DNA from 2 places in the Bacillus sp. S10(2024) genome. Region 2 is predicted to be linked to the other one. Evidence: riboswitches for the same ligand, from Rfam matches in the RefSeq annotation. Region 2 holds a riboswitch; the other holds the start of a gene.
The links. A riboswitch is a leader RNA that binds a small molecule or an ion and turns the genes downstream of it on or off. The one in region 2 is predicted to bind S-adenosylmethionine.

Region 1: linked by a shared signal. The riboswitch ahead of AB1280_RS05225 (hypothetical protein) and the one ahead of AB1280_RS10690 (Na+/H+ antiporter NhaC family protein) in region 2 are both predicted to bind S-adenosylmethionine.

Annotation. Positions count from the first base shown of each region.
Region 1 covers NZ_JBFLUR010000002.1:999,943-1,008,339, forward strand. Annotated here, with positions in the region: gene AB1280_RS05190 (ABC transporter ATP-binding protein) at 1-698, shown strand, start outside; gene AB1280_RS05195 (ECF transporter S component) at 668-1,354, shown strand; gene AB1280_RS05200 (hypothetical protein) at 1,764-1,934, opposite strand; gene AB1280_RS05205 (tetratricopeptide repeat protein) at 1,934-3,028, opposite strand; partial or broken gene AB1280_RS05210 (hypothetical protein) at 3,134-3,351, shown strand; partial or broken gene AB1280_RS05215 (YwiC-like family protein) at 3,450-3,602, shown strand; gene AB1280_RS05220 (hypothetical protein) at 3,664-3,855, opposite strand; SAM riboswitch class I at 4,003-4,101, shown strand; gene AB1280_RS05225 (hypothetical protein) at 4,203-4,454, shown strand; gene AB1280_RS05230 (hypothetical protein) at 4,763-4,900, shown strand; gene AB1280_RS05235 (group-specific protein) at 4,897-5,265, shown strand; gene AB1280_RS05240 (serine hydrolase domain-containing protein) at 5,304-6,566, opposite strand; gene AB1280_RS05245 (MFS transporter) at 6,661-7,860, opposite strand; gene AB1280_RS05250 (MarR family winged helix-turn-helix transcriptional regulator) at 7,878-8,294, opposite strand.
Region 2 covers NZ_JBFLUR010000002.1:2,073,339-2,081,735, forward strand. Annotated here, with positions in the region: gene AB1280_RS10660 (bifunctional metallophosphatase/5'-nucleotidase) at 111-1,652, shown strand; gene AB1280_RS10665 (response regulator) at 1,687-2,319, opposite strand; gene AB1280_RS10670 (sensor histidine kinase) at 2,312-3,373, opposite strand; gene liaF (cell wall-active antibiotics response protein LiaF) at 3,373-4,113, opposite strand; gene AB1280_RS10680 (PspA/IM30 family protein) at 4,233-4,883, opposite strand; gene AB1280_RS10685 (flagellar basal body rod protein) at 4,927-5,283, opposite strand; gene AB1280_RS10690 (Na+/H+ antiporter NhaC family protein) at 5,479-6,789, opposite strand; SAM riboswitch class I at 6,887-6,992, opposite strand; gene AB1280_RS10695 (DUF402 domain-containing protein) at 7,129-7,656, opposite strand; gene gltP (glutamate/aspartate:proton symporter GltP) at 7,860-8,397, opposite strand, start outside.

The DNA.
Region 1 (8,397 bases), 1.1 Mb from region 2:
AATGGACAGCGCTTGTTGGAAAAAATGGTACTGGGAAATCAACGCTATTAACGCTTCTAGCAGGAGTGCAAAAGTGTCGCAGAGGAAAAGTAGTTTGGGAAGGAAAGCCCATTCATAAAGTGGAAGCGAAAGAACGCTTTCAAAAAATCGGTTATGTATCGCAGTATCCTTACTATCATTTCACCCATGATACTGTTTGGGACGAGTTGCTTAGCCGCGCAGAAGAACTATATAAAAGGGAAGCAAATGAAAAAGTAGAAGAAATGCTTCGGAAGTTTTCAATCTTTCATATTCGTAATCGCCATCCGCATGATTGCAGCGGTGGGGAACAGCAATTAATTGCTCTTTGTACAGTATTATTATTAAAGCCAAATCTCTTAGTATTAGATGAACCGACAAAGGGACTAGATCCAGGGAAGAAAGAAGAACTGGGGAAGTTGTTTCAACAACTACAAAGAGAAGGAACGACAATTGTTATGGCGACGCATGATATTGAATTCGCAGCAAAATATGTGGATAACTGTATTATGTTATTTGATGGGAAAATTATCATGGAAGAAACACCGGCGCGCTTTTTTAGTGAGAACTTTTTTTATACAACGTCTATTAATCGGTTTATTCGTAAACAATTGCCGTATGCTTTAACGTGGGAGGATGTGTTTGAGGCGTGTCCAGAAGATATGCTTGTATCGTTTTAGCTATTTTAACCGTATTGATTAGTACACTTTTATTTACATCATTTGTGGCGGACCAATACTACATATGGTGCAGCATTTTCTTTTTAATTATGATTATGCTACCATTTTATGTGCGTTTTGAGAGAAAAGCTTTTGTTTCACGTGAAATTGTACTGGTAGCTGTTCTAGCGGCAATTGCAGCGATTAGCCGGGTTCCGTTTTCAATCATTCCAAGTGTACAACCAACATCGTTTGTGATTATTGTATCAGCAATTGTATTTGGCAGTGAGACTGGTTTCCTTATCGGTGCAACAGCTGCCCTTGTTTCTAATATCTTTTTAGGACAAGGACCTTGGACACCATGGCAAATGTTTTGCTGGGGTATGATGGGGTTTTCGGCAGGATTATTGCGGCATACGTGGATGATGAAAACTTTATGGGGAAGAGTCCTCTTTGGCTTTATCGCAGGATTTGCTTTTAACTGGATAATGAATTTATGGTTCCTTATTGGCTTTTTGAAAGAATTAACATGGGATACTTTTATAAAAGCATATATGACAAGCTTTTATTTTGATCTAGCCCATGCACTTTCCAATGTCCTTTTTCTTTGGATGTTTAGTACATCCTGGCTTAAAATATTGACACGCTTTAAGAGGAAGTATGGCATATTAGAGTAAGGAACTATCACTTACGTAAATAGTGAATAAATTTTTCTTGTACGACATAAATATATACAGTAGGATCGCGACTTACATATTCGTTTGCCTTTTGAGACACTTCTTACATTCAGTAGGAGGTGTCTTTTTTATCTTGAAAATTTAATTAAATAGCGATTCGATATAATCACTAAATACGATAATGACAGGTAAAAAGAATGGGTTTCACTTTTAAGTGTGAATGAGAAGAAGATGAAAGAAAATACTCCAAAGAATAGTGAGAGTACTGATATAGTCTTTTAAAAAAGAAGATAACCCCCCAGGGGATTATCTTCTTTTTGGTTTTAGTATATTGATAAATATTTTGTTGTATATTCAAAGTAACCACTATATGAATTATCTCTGAATAATGTATTTTTTTATTGTAAAATCAAAACGTTTTTCCATGTTCTTCTTGAACAGAGTTTAGAGCATCTGATTGTTTCATGAATGTTTTACCATGTTCCGCCTGTAATGTGTTTGAAGGAGTATACCCAATAAGTCCTGTTAGTAGTAAAGTTAATCCGAATGTAATTCCAAAAAATTTAGCTGTTTTTTTCATTATTTTAAAGCCTCCTTATCTTGTAGTTTTTGTTCGGCTTCGTGTGACTTGTAAAAATATTGACTTGCTTTATCTGATTGATTAGAAGCATAAAACTTTAAAGCCAATTGTTTAGAGTAGTCATGTACGAATCCTAATAAATCTTCTTGCTCAAAGTATTGAATTCCTTCTTTAATTATTATTTCAAATGTACTAGTTGGTGATTTTGTATTTAATGCATGAAGGATGGAGAAGTGGTGTTTATATTCAATTGCTTGTAAACGATTACAAATTTCCAATCCCTTTTCAATTAATTTATTTGTTTCTTTAGTATGACCTAATTTAAAATGTTCTCTTGCCAATAGAAAGGTACATTTATAATCAGTTTCAGAATCTTCAATAGAAGCAGATAAATTTCTAATAGCAGCCTCAGATAAGTTTTGCTCAGCATATAAGAAGCCTAAATTATGTCTGATTTTTAGAGCAAGTTGTGTATTTTTCTTTTTATTAACAATATCTAAAGCATTTATGAAATATTCTTCAGCAGCTTCATATTGACCTAAAGAAGTGCATGTAAGTCCTAAAATATTGGTACAACCAGCAATATTAATTTCATTTCCTAATAAATTTTCATAATATTTTTTGGCTTTTGTTGCATAATTGATAGCCACAAGTGGTTGACGAATTTGATAGTTGAATGCTGCGAATTTGTAGGAAAATTCAGCTTTCTCAGCTTCTTCAGGTATATTCTTTAGTAACTCTTTAGCATTGTTAAAGTACTCGTTAGCTTCTTTAAATTTACCAATTTCAGTAGCATGTATTGCTTTAAAAAAATAATAGTAATATGTTAAAAAATTGTCAGCTGGTTTTTCAAAGCTGTTTATTTTTTCTGACAAAATTTTTGATTCTCTAAAATCATTTATAAGTAATTGATATCTAAACTCTAGTAAAGAGTAGTAGAATAAAATATTTTGATTTCCCTCGATGTTATCAATTTTTTCCTTTACATCATTTCTAATTTCAAGTGCAAGAACAGTATTTTGATTACGAATTGAATCGTGCCATTTATTTAGTAGAGATGTAATTTGTTCTATCGCAACTTTTGTAGTCTCCATTCATAAACCCTCCTAATTTATATTTATTCAATTGTATCAAGTTTTAAAATATTTAGTTATTGAGAAATTTTTTTCTTTTACTAAGATTTTAAAGAGGTCTAAACTTGGTTAAAGGAGAGGGGAAAAGAAGTGATTGGAAGTCAAGGAAAAGGGAGCGAAGAACCGATTGTTCAAAGCTGAATGTCGGCAGCGAGTATATATTTTCTCGATTATGATGGGAATGAGTTAGAATTTATTTCTTTGTTATTTGATGGGCCTAACGATCATGAATATTACCATATTTAAGTGAATGGGAGAAGGAGATAGAGAATAAAAGGGTTTGAGGAAAAAATTTTATAATGAAAAAAGATTACAGTGTGTTGTTGTAACTGGAATTGTTCAATTAAAGACACCTAAAGACACCTAAAGACACCTAAAGACACCATGGTTTGTCATTACGTTTATTCCAAGCTGCATTCGAGCTATCGTTTTGTATGGTAAAAAAGTATCTGTTTTAAAAGTGGGTGTGTGGGAAATCGTCAATTCAATTTATTTTTTCATTGCTACTATAGTGTTATTTCAATTTACGGGCTGATATTAAGTAATAAAAAAGTAAGCATGATTCATATGTGCTTACTTTTTTTTGTAAGGCATTTTTATTCTTGAGATAAAACTTCAGCTGTACTATCACATTGATGCAGTGCATGTTGAACAGCTTGTAAAGATTGTTCAATGCGTTGACGATTATCTGATTTCTCAACTGTTTGTAAGGCATTTTGTAAACAATTCTTTGCTTCGTGTAAAGCTTGGCAAGAATCTTGAACGTGACCACGTGCATTTTTTTGCATGACTGCGCCTCCTTTGGTCTTATACATTTGTAGTATGAGCAAAACAAAATAAAATATCAGAGCAGTCTAAAAAATAAATCCTGATTATTCTTATGAGAATTGACTTTTTAGGTTATATTCATTATAGTAAGAGATAAAGTGAATATTTTCTTATCCAGAGAGGTGGAGGGACTGGCCCGATGAAACCCAGCAACCACGATGTAGGTGCTAATTCCAGCAGAACAGTTTTGTTCTGACAGATAAGAAGGAAGAGATATGTACCGCTTCTTCTTATCGAAGAGGTTTTTTTATTGCAAAAAAAACCGATAATGAAAGATGGACAACGAGAAGAAAGGAACGAGCATGTTATGACACTTGAGAAATATATTACACTACGTAATGCAATTTATAAATATATGGAAGAGAAGGAAGAACCGATTACATTATTAGATATTCAACAACATATTGCAGCAGAACATGAAGGGAAATTTGCGAAGAAGATGCTGCAGCAATTTTACTTACTACGACTGCTAGATGAACTAAAATTAGATGGGAAAATTACGTTAGCAGAGCAACATAAATGTATAGATGATAAGGGGATATATTACATTGTAAAATAACAAAAAGGGGGTTACTCTCCTTTTTTATAGTATTATTTATTTGAAAATTCATTTTGTTCGAAGAGCGTTATGTAGATAAAAAGACTGTGTTATGCAGTCTTTTTACAAGAGAATGGTGCTGAGTGTGTAGTGTTAAAAAATTAAATGTGCCCCTAAAGATGAGCGTTTTCGGCTAACAAATAAAAAGGACACCATCGCCGAATAGGTGTCAGTTGTTTTGTCAAAGAGGCTTGCCCCTTGACATGTATTAGAATAGCATGTGAGCGTAGAAAAAGTCAAAAGGGAATTAAAGGAAGGTGTTGTTTACAATGAACATATTAATTGTATATGCACATCCAAACTCTTATAGCTTCATCGGTGCCATTTTGAAACAAGTGAAAAATAGTAAACAAGAAAAAAGAGAGAAATGGCTGCAAGAGATATATGAAAAGGCAACAAGATTATGAAAAATAGGGAACTGATTTACAAAATTGCGAATGTATGTAAAAGAGAAGATGATTTGTTTTTTTCTTATCTGGATTGTTTACTTGGTATAAAGGAGAATAGTAAGCAATTTTCTAAAGTCAAACAAGAAGTGCGAGAAGAATATCTTATAAGAGGTATTTGTGAGAGAGAAGTAGACATATTAGTAGAACAAAGTGAACAAGTTGTAGAGTTGTATATACCTAAGTTGCTCCAATGGAAATTTTTACAGGAAAATGTTCATTATATAGAAGAGATCTGTTCTATGGTATTTCAGTTAAAACCGTTATGTTTTTCAGAAGAACAATGGAAATATGTAATTACAATTATAGAGAAAGAGCTGTCATGAGACAGCTCTTTTCGTAACAAAAATTTAGGGATTTGAACTTAATTAGAGGACTCTCTCTGCAAGTATTCAGCAATTTGCAAATACATTTTGCTATATGCGGATTGTATTTCTCCATTATGATTCGCATTGGAAGAAAAATGAACGATAACCATATGTGCAGTTGGGTCGATATATAATCGTTGTCCATAACTGCCTAGTACTTCAAAGGCATTATGTTCATTGTGGGAGATCCACCACTGATTATGATATGAATATTCTTCGCCATCGCCAACAGGGAGATCGTATTTTTTAATATCCTTAATTTCTTCAATTATAGAAGAAGAAATAACTTGTTTCCCGTTATATACACCATTGTCTAAAATCATCTTTCCGAATCTCACCATATCTCGTGCAGTGGTATTTAATCCTGCACTTGCCTGTTCCACTCCAGTTTTGTCAACAACGTAATATGCATTTTCTTCTGCGCCAATTGGTGACCAAATCCGTTCACTTACTAAATCTGCGAGTGATTTTCCTGTTACAGTACGAAGGAGCCAGGCTAGTGTTTCAGCAGAACCGTTATTATATGAAAATGTTTCCCCTGGAGCAGCGGTTTCATTTGCTTCTAGTAACATGTCGTATATTGTTGTCGGTCCATTATAGTATTTACCACGAGGAAGAAGATTGCTTGCTAAATATAATTGTGCATCTTGGTTATCTAATCCAGCCTGTTTAAAACCGTGAGTTGGATATTTTGCTGAAACTTGCATATCTAAAAGTTGTTGAATTGTTGCGATTCCAAATGGTGTTCCTTGTAACTCTTTTACATATGTTTCAGCAGTTGCATTGGGTTGTAGCTTTCCTTCTTCAATGAGTGAATTAACGAGCAGTCCTGTAAATACTTTTGCTACTGATGCCATACCGTGCGGTTCGTTTTCTTTATATCCATGAAAGTACCGTTCATATACAAGCTTTCCATCATGTAAAACAATAAAGGCATCTGTTTTATGTTTTTCTAATAATTTCCGAACCGTGGTATTATTTTCATCTTCATCTGTGATTTCTAGATGATCTAGATTTTGCAAATTAGTTGGAATTGAGGATACATAATTTTGATTTTTAACAACAACTTTTGTTGATGTTAATTCACACATATGTGAATAAGACCAACGGAGATAAGGATCTTGTAACCAATTTTTTTTCGTTACTGTTTGTCTTGAAGAAAAACTTTTATTTGGATTGAATAACGTAAATCCCATACCAGTCAAGATACATAAAAAAATCAAAATGATTAAAATGAGCGGGGATTTTTTTAGTCTCATAATAAGCCTCCTTCTAGTTTTATTATAAGAGATAAGCCTATTGAGAAGCAAAAAAAAGGAGAGTAAACGTAGAAGTTTACTCTCTCTTATAGGATTAAGCAGATAATTTTTCTTGCGTTGTTTGCTTTTTGAACTTTTGTTTCCGTCCATGAAGAATATAGTAAATCAGTAATGTAAATGCAACGATAATGGAAGAAATAAAATACATATGATGATAACTTGAATGTGCTGCGATAATTCCTAGAACGAATGAACCAATACCAATCCCTGTATCGAAGAATGAGAAATAAGTGGCTGTCGCAGATCCGCGTCGATGATCTGGTGCAACACTAACTGCAATTGTTTGGAAGCTTGGAATTAGAGTTCCATATCCAAAGCCGATAAGTACGCCAGAAGCTAGTAACCAAAATGGAGTATGCGATTGGCTTAAAACGAACATTCCAATCATAAAGATAATAATTGATGGATAAATGAGAACATTCTCTCCGAACCGATCGAATATTTTTCCTGAAAATGGCCTGGAAATAACAACTACAATGGCATATACAACAAAGAAATAACTGGCAATATCTGCCATGCCGAGCTCTTTCGCATAAACGGGAATAAATGAAAGAATACCGCTATAAGCAAAGGAAAGTACACAACCTGTAAGGGCAATAGGAATTGTTGAAGGCTCAATTAAATCTTTCCATTGCATACGTTTCTTTTCGTTATTGCCTGATGTTTTTTCGTCAGGAATATTTACTAATAGTCCGCATAAAAAAGCAAGTATAGAAAATATAGAACAAAGGATAAATAAACCTGTAAACGAGAACTTGGAAATGATTGTTAAACCTAAAAAAGGACCGATAACCATCGGTAAGCTCATAAATACTCCATAATAACCAAGTGCTTCACCGCGCCTGTGGGGTGGTGCTACATCTGTTATGATTGTACCAGTAGCTGTTGTTGCCATTCCAAATCCGATGCCATGAAAGAAGCGAAGAGCAAGCAGTAAGAATAAGCTTTGTGCACCAAAGTACATGATTGTTGCAGCTAAAAATAACGAAAGGGAGATGAATAAAATCTTCTTCCTTCCTAAATCATCAAGCCATTTCCCTGTAAATGGTCGGCAGATTACAGAAGAAATAAGAAACACTGTAGCGACAAGACCCATTTCTTCAGGCTTTCCTTTTAATCCGTCAATAACATATACAGGTAAAGTGGTGATAAGCATATAAAATGTTAAAAAGAGAAATAGACTACTCAAACATGTTCCAATAAAGTCTTTCGTCCAAAGTCTTTGACTTTCCATAGTCATCCCTCCAATTTTTAATCAAGATTTTGAATTACTTTTTGTAGTACGTGAAAAGCAAGGCGTAGTTCTTCCTCGCTAATATCTTGTAATGTCTTTTTCTCAAATGAATCTACTTCTTCCTGCCAACTTGGTATCATTGCAATTGCTGTTTCTGATAAAGAAATGAGTTTCTCGCGTCGATCTGTTCCCTCAGTTCGAGTAATCCATTCCATTAATTCCATGCGTTTTAAAGTACGGGTCATTGTTGGAGATTCAACGTTTAAATAATGACACAATTCTGTTTGTGTACAAGGTCCAGTTTGATTTAGCCTGAAGATCACAGCCCACTGCGCACTGTATAAACCGGTTGGGGAAACACGCTCATTGAAGTGTTTAGAAAATTTCCGAGCGGTTTGGCTGACAGTGTGAAAAAAGTGTTGTTTTTCGTCCATAGTGTATTCCCTTTCTAATTAGTTACCTAGCTAACTATATCTATTTTTTTCTGAATTGTCTAGTAGTATATTGCTATGCTTATGTGAAAAATAAATTAATTTC
Region 2 (8,397 bases):
GAGAAACAAAAATTTTATAATTCTTATAAAAGATTTACGGTTTTTTAATAAAATTAAACGTTGTCCTGCTAATATAATAAAAATACTAATATATGAAAAGGAGTGACAACATGTTTACCTTTCTTACGTATATCCCTTTTCTCATTTCTATAACCCTTTCTTCACTTTTCCCTGCTCCAGAATCCCCTGAAATACCTGTACAAATCATTGGATTAAACGATTTACACGGACAAATCAACTCAACTACACCGCTGCATGGTAAGCCCGCCGGTCGCGCTGACTACATAGCCTCTTATATCAACGCCTATAAACAACAATTTCCACATACCTTGCTTGTCCATACTGGTGATATGATTGGCGGAAGCCCCCCCATTTCGGCTCTCTTTCAAGATGAGCCAACAATAGAATTTTTAAATATGCTACAATTTGACGTTGGAACAATTGGTAATCATGAGTTTGATGAAGGAGTAGAAGAGCTAAAACGACTAATTGATGGTGGCTTTCATCCAAAAACCGGTATGTTTCCAGGTAGTTCTTTCCCTTATGTTTGTGCAAATGTACTAAATGCTAACACAAATAAACCTCTATTCCCACCATATGTAATAAAATGGATTGATGGCATTCCTATTGCTTTTATCGGCGTCGTTACAAAGGAAACACCTTTTCTTACGATGCAAGGTGATATGTCGGCAGTCACTTTTATAGATGAAGCTACTGCTGTTCAAACGTATGTACGAGAATTACAGCAAAAAGGCATCCATGCTATTATCGTTCTTGCTCATCTAGATGGTAAGACAACAGACAGAATTACATACGGGCCACTTGCTGATCTAGCCAGTAAACTTGATGATGATGTAGATATACTATTTGGTGGACATAATCATTCTTATATGAATGGATTTGTCAATGGAAAACTACTTGTTGAAGCGTATTCTTATGGAAAGGCTTTTGCAAATGTGCAGCTCACACTTAATCGCAAAACGAAAGATATTACAAGAAAAACAGCGAAGATTATTCCCACTTATCATGATCAAATACAGCCTAATCTAATCGTTCAAACATGGCTCCAAAGCTATCAAACAAAAGTAGCCCCCTTAACCGAGCAAATACTTGGAAAAAGTATACACGAGGTCACACGAGATCAAAATAAAAACGGAGAAGCAGATCTTGGTGCCCTTATTGCTGTATCTCAGCGTCAAGCTATGCAAACTGACATTGCATTTGTCAATCCCGGCACTATACGCCATAATTTACCGGCCGGTTTCATCACATGGGAAAATACATTTCTCATTCAACCTTTTGAAAATAAACTCATTAAGATGGAGTTAACTGGTAAAGAAATTCAAAGTGTTCTGCACGAACAATGGGATGATGAAGTACGGATGTTACAAGTATCTGGAATTTGTTATACATGGGAAAAAAATGAGGTGAAATCAATCTCACTAGAAAATGGTGAGCCACTCCAAGATGATACAACATACTCTGTCGTAGTAAATTCTTTTCTAGCAAATGGAGGAGATAAGTTTACAATTTTTCAAAAAGGACGAAATCGTGTTGAGGGCCCAACAGATCAAGAAGCATTCGCAAATTTCATTCGTTCTACTCCCTCTTTAGAAAATATTCGAGTGAATCATATTCAAAAAATACAGTGAATACTTACAAAAAAAAGGCTTCTTTACGGCCTTTTTAATTTGTAAGCTGATGACGAAACGCATAAATAACAGCTTGTGTTCGATCACTTACATGTAATTTATTTAAAATATTACTTACATGCGTCTTCACTGTTTTTAAAGCAATAAATAGTTCATCAGCAATTTCCTGATTACTCTTTCCTTGTGCAATTAATAGTAAAATTTCAAACTCTCGCTCTGTTAACTCTTCATGCAGCGGCTGTTCCTTTTTTTGTCGCATACGTGACATCATTTTTCCGGTAACTTTCGGTTCGAGTACTATTTCTCCATCAAATGTCGCCCGAACTGCATCTGCTATATCACTCGCTCTAGACGTTTTTAACAAATAACTAGTTGCACCAGCTTCAATGACCGGATATAACTTTTCATCGTCTAAGAAACTTGTCACAACAACAATTTTTGCTTCCGGCCATTCTTGAATAATTGCTCTCGTTGCCTCAACACCGTCCATTTCATCCATTACAAGATCCATTAAAATAATGTCTGGTTTTAGTAATAGTGCTAATTCCGAACCTTTTCTTCCATTTTCTGCTTCTCCTACAACTTCAATGTCCGGCTGAGTCGATAAATACGCTGATACACCCATACGAACCATTTCATGATCATCAACAAGTAATACTTTAATCATCTTGTTCCTCCCCTCTTTCTAAAAGAATCGGCACTTTCACCTCAATTTGCGTTCCTTTATTTGGAAAGCTTAATACCTTTAAAGTTCCGCCAATTTCATGAACGCGCTCTTGCATAGAGCGAAGACCATATGACCCTGCTTTGTTCACTCCTACTTCAAAGCCTACACCATCATCAATAATTTTTAAAATTGCATATTCATCAATTTGGCGCAACCTCACTTCTGTTTTCTTTGCTTTTGCATGCCGCAATGTATTGGACAGTGCTTCTTGTACAATACGGAATAAGTGGTCTTCTACACCTTTTTTCAATTGAATTGGCTCAATCAACCATTCAATCTTCATATGTTGTTTTCGTGAAAGTTCTGTTAATAATTCTTCAATGCCTTCCGTTAACTTTTTACCTTCTAATTGGACGGGACGTAAATGAAGAAGCAGCGCTCTCATTTCTGATTGAGCATTTACAACCATATTTTCAACAAGTTTTAATTGCTTTTGAGTACCCTCTGGTATATGAGCAGTTTGCTCATTAATTGCTGACATCATCATCGACATCGCAAAGAGCTGTTGACTGACAGAATCATGAAGTTCCCTCGCTAAACGATGCCGTTCCTCTGAAATAGCCTGTTGTCGCATTTCTTCATTCCAATGCGCTCGTTCATTCGTTACTTTTTGAAATAATCCTGCTTGCTCTTCTAAACGTCTAGCAAGCGCAATTACCTTCCGTTCTACTTCATGAAATTCATCTTCTGCTGTAAACGAAGCATCTCTTGGAAAATTCCCTCTTTCTACTTCAAATAGAAAAGTCGTTAACCCTTGAATTCGCTGCTGCATATAATACCCAATCGCATATCCAACAATTCCACCTATGAGAAGACTCGTACAGATAATAAACAAGCTAACAGGAACAGAAGCAATAGATTCTTTCCATAATAAATCATACACATTTTGCTGGCTTTTCCATACATAAACGATAGTACAAATAAGTGCAATACTAATAGAAGATAATATTGAGTAACGGATATACATCCATGAAATGTTCTTCTGTTTTTTCATTATACTTTCCTCACTTCCGTATCGCCTACGATAAGCGAAGAAATAATTTTAATACGGCGAGGAGCTTCTTTATACTGTTCCGTTCTAAACTTCACATTACGATTAAAGCCTGTTTCTTCATGCGATGGAAGCAATATTCTCCCAACAATAACAGAATGATTCAAGGACAATTCAATATCGTATGGAACATACAAACGAATATTACCAATCACACCACGAATGACAATGACAGTTTCGCCTTCTGGAATCATGGCTGTTGTTAAATCAATTTCAATATCTCCGATTCCATATTGAATATTCACATCTTCTAACTCATAAATATGATCCATTATTCGTACGTTACCAACCATAATATTCTTTATATACGGCTCTGTTCGATAGATTGGTTTTTCTTCATTTATATATTCTTTTTCCTTAATTTCAACCTGTACCGCATTTGACTTTTGCTGGCCTTGTATCAGCTGGTAGCCAATGAAAGCTAAACAAGCAAATAAAACAAGCACGAAAGCTGCTGATGAAAATAGGAAAAATAAGAAAACAAGTCCCCCAACAAATAAACACACATTCCCTCTCACATATCGATTCTTTTTTCGATAATGCCTTCCAAACATAATCATAACAAAGGCAAAAATAAGAGCACCAGGCTCAAAATGTCCAAGAATCATATCGAGAAAAAGACCGAATCCAAATATGACGAGGAGCATCCCTAATAATTGTGTTTTCGAAAATTGTTTCTTCATTGCAGCTCCCCCTTCTTTATTATATATACATAGAAGAAAAAGGCATTGTATTCCAACACCTTTTCTTCTATCACTATATCATAAGCTCATTTTATAATATACTACAATTATTTTATTACCTATTTGTCTAAAGATACTTCTTTTTTTCCTTTCATTTCGCGTTCAAGCTTTGCAATTTTCATATCAAATGTGTCACGTTCATAACCTTCATTTATGCGAAGCTCTAAATCACGAATGTGATTTTCAATTTCTTCGAAGCGTAAAAATGGATTATTTTCATCCATCTTATGAAGAGCCGTATTCATACGGCGGTTTGCATGTGCCATATTTTCACGTGCCATTAATTCCATACGTTTTGCATTCATTTCTTTTAATTTATTTTTCATTTCAGATAGACGACGTTCTAGCTCATCTATTTGTTCTACAACCCCTTCATACATTTTTTCTAAGCGAGCAACTTGCCCTTCGTAGTATGCTACTTCTTCTAATGCACGTTCATGTAGTTGCATTTCTCCTGCTTCCCTTGCAATTACAGCTTGTTTGGATCTCTTGTTTACGAAATAACGCGCCCCTTCAAGCTCATGAGCAAAATTAGATTTTAATGTTTTGTGACGCTCAATTAATTTTTCAATTTTTGTTACCTCGCGCTCACTATTACGTAAATATTGATTTAACATCGCAATTGGATTTTTTCTTTCTTTCTCGTCTAATACATTATGAAAATCTGCAAGTACTGCATCTCGTACACGTCCGAATAATGATTGTTTCATTTTTAATCTTCCTCTCTTCTACTCTATTATTTTTTATTTCATATTAGTTATTTTTCATTAATTTGTTCCACTCATCTTCAAAATTGTTATACGGCTCCGAGCTATCTGAAGCAGCATCTACTACATGTTTCTCTTTTTTCCATTCACGGTATCCATAATATAGAACGACTAATGCCACAATACCGATTAATGCTGGGGAATGGGACAGGGCAATTGACAAGCCGATTAAACCGACAATACCCCAAGCTAGTTTTCCAAAAAATGATTGTGCTCGCACAAATGATTTATAGCTCCAATACACAATCCCTGCTCCAATCGCTAATCCTACAATACCAGCAAGACTTCCAAGAGCAATTAAAGCCAAAATACCGGCTGCCATAAACGCTAAAAATTGTTTCATCTTGTGCTTGCCTCCCTTCGTTTTGATACTCTTATCTTACCTATCTTTTCATTTTTCTATAACGAGCTTAAGAACCGTTTTTCTCTCAGACTTAAGTCCTATTTATTATCAGACCTATTTTTAAAGTAAGATGAAATCAGTCGTTATATCTAAACCAAAAGAGGATGCCTACTATAAGACATCCTCTTCTGATTATTATGCTATTTTTTGATATTCCTTTTTCTCAGGCGAAAGACGCGGAAAATTAATGACAATTGAGATAATACCGCAGACAGCAACTAACATTGGATAAAATGAGTATGGTAATAATTCAATTGGTGAAAGTGAAGCAAATCCTGCCGCCGTTAACATTTGTGCACCGTATGGGATTAATCCTTGCACACTACAAGAGAATAAATCTAACAAGCTCGCCGATTTTTTCGGATCAATATTATATTGATCTGCAACATTCTTTGCTAGTGGACCTGTAAAAATAATAGAAATTGTATTATTTGCTGTGCACATATTTGTCATACTTACAAGACCAGCAATTCCGAATTCTGCACCTTTTTTTGAACGAATATTACGTGTTAGCACATTCATTAAATAATGAATGCCGCCGTTATATTGAATAATTCCAACCATTCCACCGATTAAAATCGCTAATAATACCATTTCCATCATACCATTAATTCCTACTGTGACACTTTTAAAGAAACTTGCTAATGTGTAGCTTCCATCTACCATGCCAATAATACCAGCTAACACTGTTCCTCCTGATAATACAACTAGTACGTTACATCCAAGCAGCGCTGTAATTAACACCCCTGCATACGGTAAAATTTTCACCCAATTAAACGCATGTGCTGTCATATTTGTATGAGTGCCTAACGTAAGAACGACTAACAGTACACTCGTAACAATAGCAGCTGGTAATACAATTAAGAAATTTGTTTTAAATTTATCTTTCATTTCCGTTCCTTGTGTACGTACAGCTGCAATTGTCGTATCTGAAATAAAAGATAAATTGTCGCCAAACATTGCACCACCAACAACTGTTGCCATAGCAAGCGCCATAGAAATATCCGTGTGTCCACTAATCCCTACTGCAATTGGCCCTAATGCTGCAATCGTGCCCATTGATGTTCCCATTGCTAATGAAATAAATGCACCAATAATAAACAGTCCAGCAATTAAGAAACCTGGTGGCAAAATAGAAAGAGCTAAGTTTACCGTTGCTTCAACAGCGCCCATACCTTTTGCAGTTTCAGAAAATGCACCTGCTAACACAAAGATCAATACCATAATCATGATATCTGGATTTCCAGCCCCTTTAGCAAAGCGTTCAACCTTTGTAGTAAAGTTTTCTTTCCTGTTCATTACTAATGCAGCCGCAACTGCAATTAAAATAGCAACCAAAATTGGTAATTTATAAAAATCCCCTGTAATTACACCAGAACCAATAAATAATGCTAAAAATATGCCAAGTGGTAATAATGCCAATGCATTTCCTTTTGTTTGTTCCAAAGTTATACCCTCTCCTATTTCTAAACCTATCCTTCACAAGAGCGAAAAAGACCTCTTCTGAAGAGAAGAGGTCTTATATATCATATAAGAAACACTCTTCTCATCTATCAAGCATACCGCTTGCTGGATTTGGCACAGCACTCTATTATGAGTCCGCTGCCGAGGCATCTTAGGGCCAGTCCCTCCGCCTCTCTTGATAAGAAGGTTTCATATTATATTTTTGTGTAAATCAATCTTTTTCTACTTTAATCGTTGCAGGAGAAAATGTCAAATATTATTTCTATCAAAATAGTTGGTATTTTTTTGATATTATAGAAACAGAAAATAAAGTAACAAATATCAGCAACAATCTTTTATTTTTTGAATTTCTGTTTCTAAAATCGAAAACCATAAAAATTCTTTTTCTTCAATTTTTTTCATAATCCACTTTGCTGTATTCCAAGCTAAATTATACTCCTCTTTTGAAATGTCTCCGTCCATATATGCTTTTTCTAACTCATCTTCATCTAATAAATACATTTTCTCATTTGCTAACATGACAACATCTAAATATAAATCATCGAAATAAGGCAGTCCTCTTTCATCCATTTTATACTCTTTTGCAACATCAATATAATATTGAACAAGCTCTTTTTTCTCATTCAGCATCGCTGTAATGGCAAAATTTTTTCCATTTATGAAATATTGGATCCAAGTATAACCATTTTGCGCAATACAAATCTTCCGATTATTATACTGTTTATAACTAGGCTCTCTCACTTGCTTTATAAGTAATATACCTAACATACCGTCCTGTACATCTTTTACCGCATACGTTTTATCAATTAGCCGTTTCCATGATGAGCCATCTCCATATTTACGTTTCATCCTCATTACTCCTTATTCCATATAGAAATTCATTTAAATTTTTTTCATATAAGTCGCTGCTACGTAAAACAAAACATGATCTGCACTTGCATTCTCTCTTTACTTTAATTATTACACGTGGCAGAAACGGACTTGAACGCTCCTTAATTCGTATGTATATAGAAAAAAGACCTTCACGTGCACCGTGAAGGCCCTTCTATCATTTAAGCTACTTGCTTCTCTGAAATCTCTTTCAAATAAGCTTGTCCTTTTTCTGCGTCATACTGTCCTTCCCATTTAGACATAACAACTGCAGCTAATGAGTTACCTACTACGTTTACTGCAGTACGTGCCATATCTAAAATACGGTCAATACCAGCGATAAACGCTAAACCTTCAGATGGAATACCTACTGTATGAAGCGTTGCTAATAATACAACGAATGATACGCCCGGTACACCAGCAATCCCTTTTGAAGTAACCATTAAGACAAGAAGTAATGTAACCTGTTGTGTAATCGATAAATCAATACCATACATTTGCGCTAAGAAAATCGCTGCAATTGCTTGATATAACGTTGAACCATCTAAGTTAAATGAATAACCAGTTGGAATAACGAAAGATGTGATTGCTTTCGGGCATCCGAAACGCTCCATCTTTTCCATAATCTTTGGTAGAACCGTCTCTGAGCTTGCTGTAGAATATGCTAAAATAAGCTCGTCTTTTAAAATCTTAAAGAATTGGAAAATATTAATTCCAAAT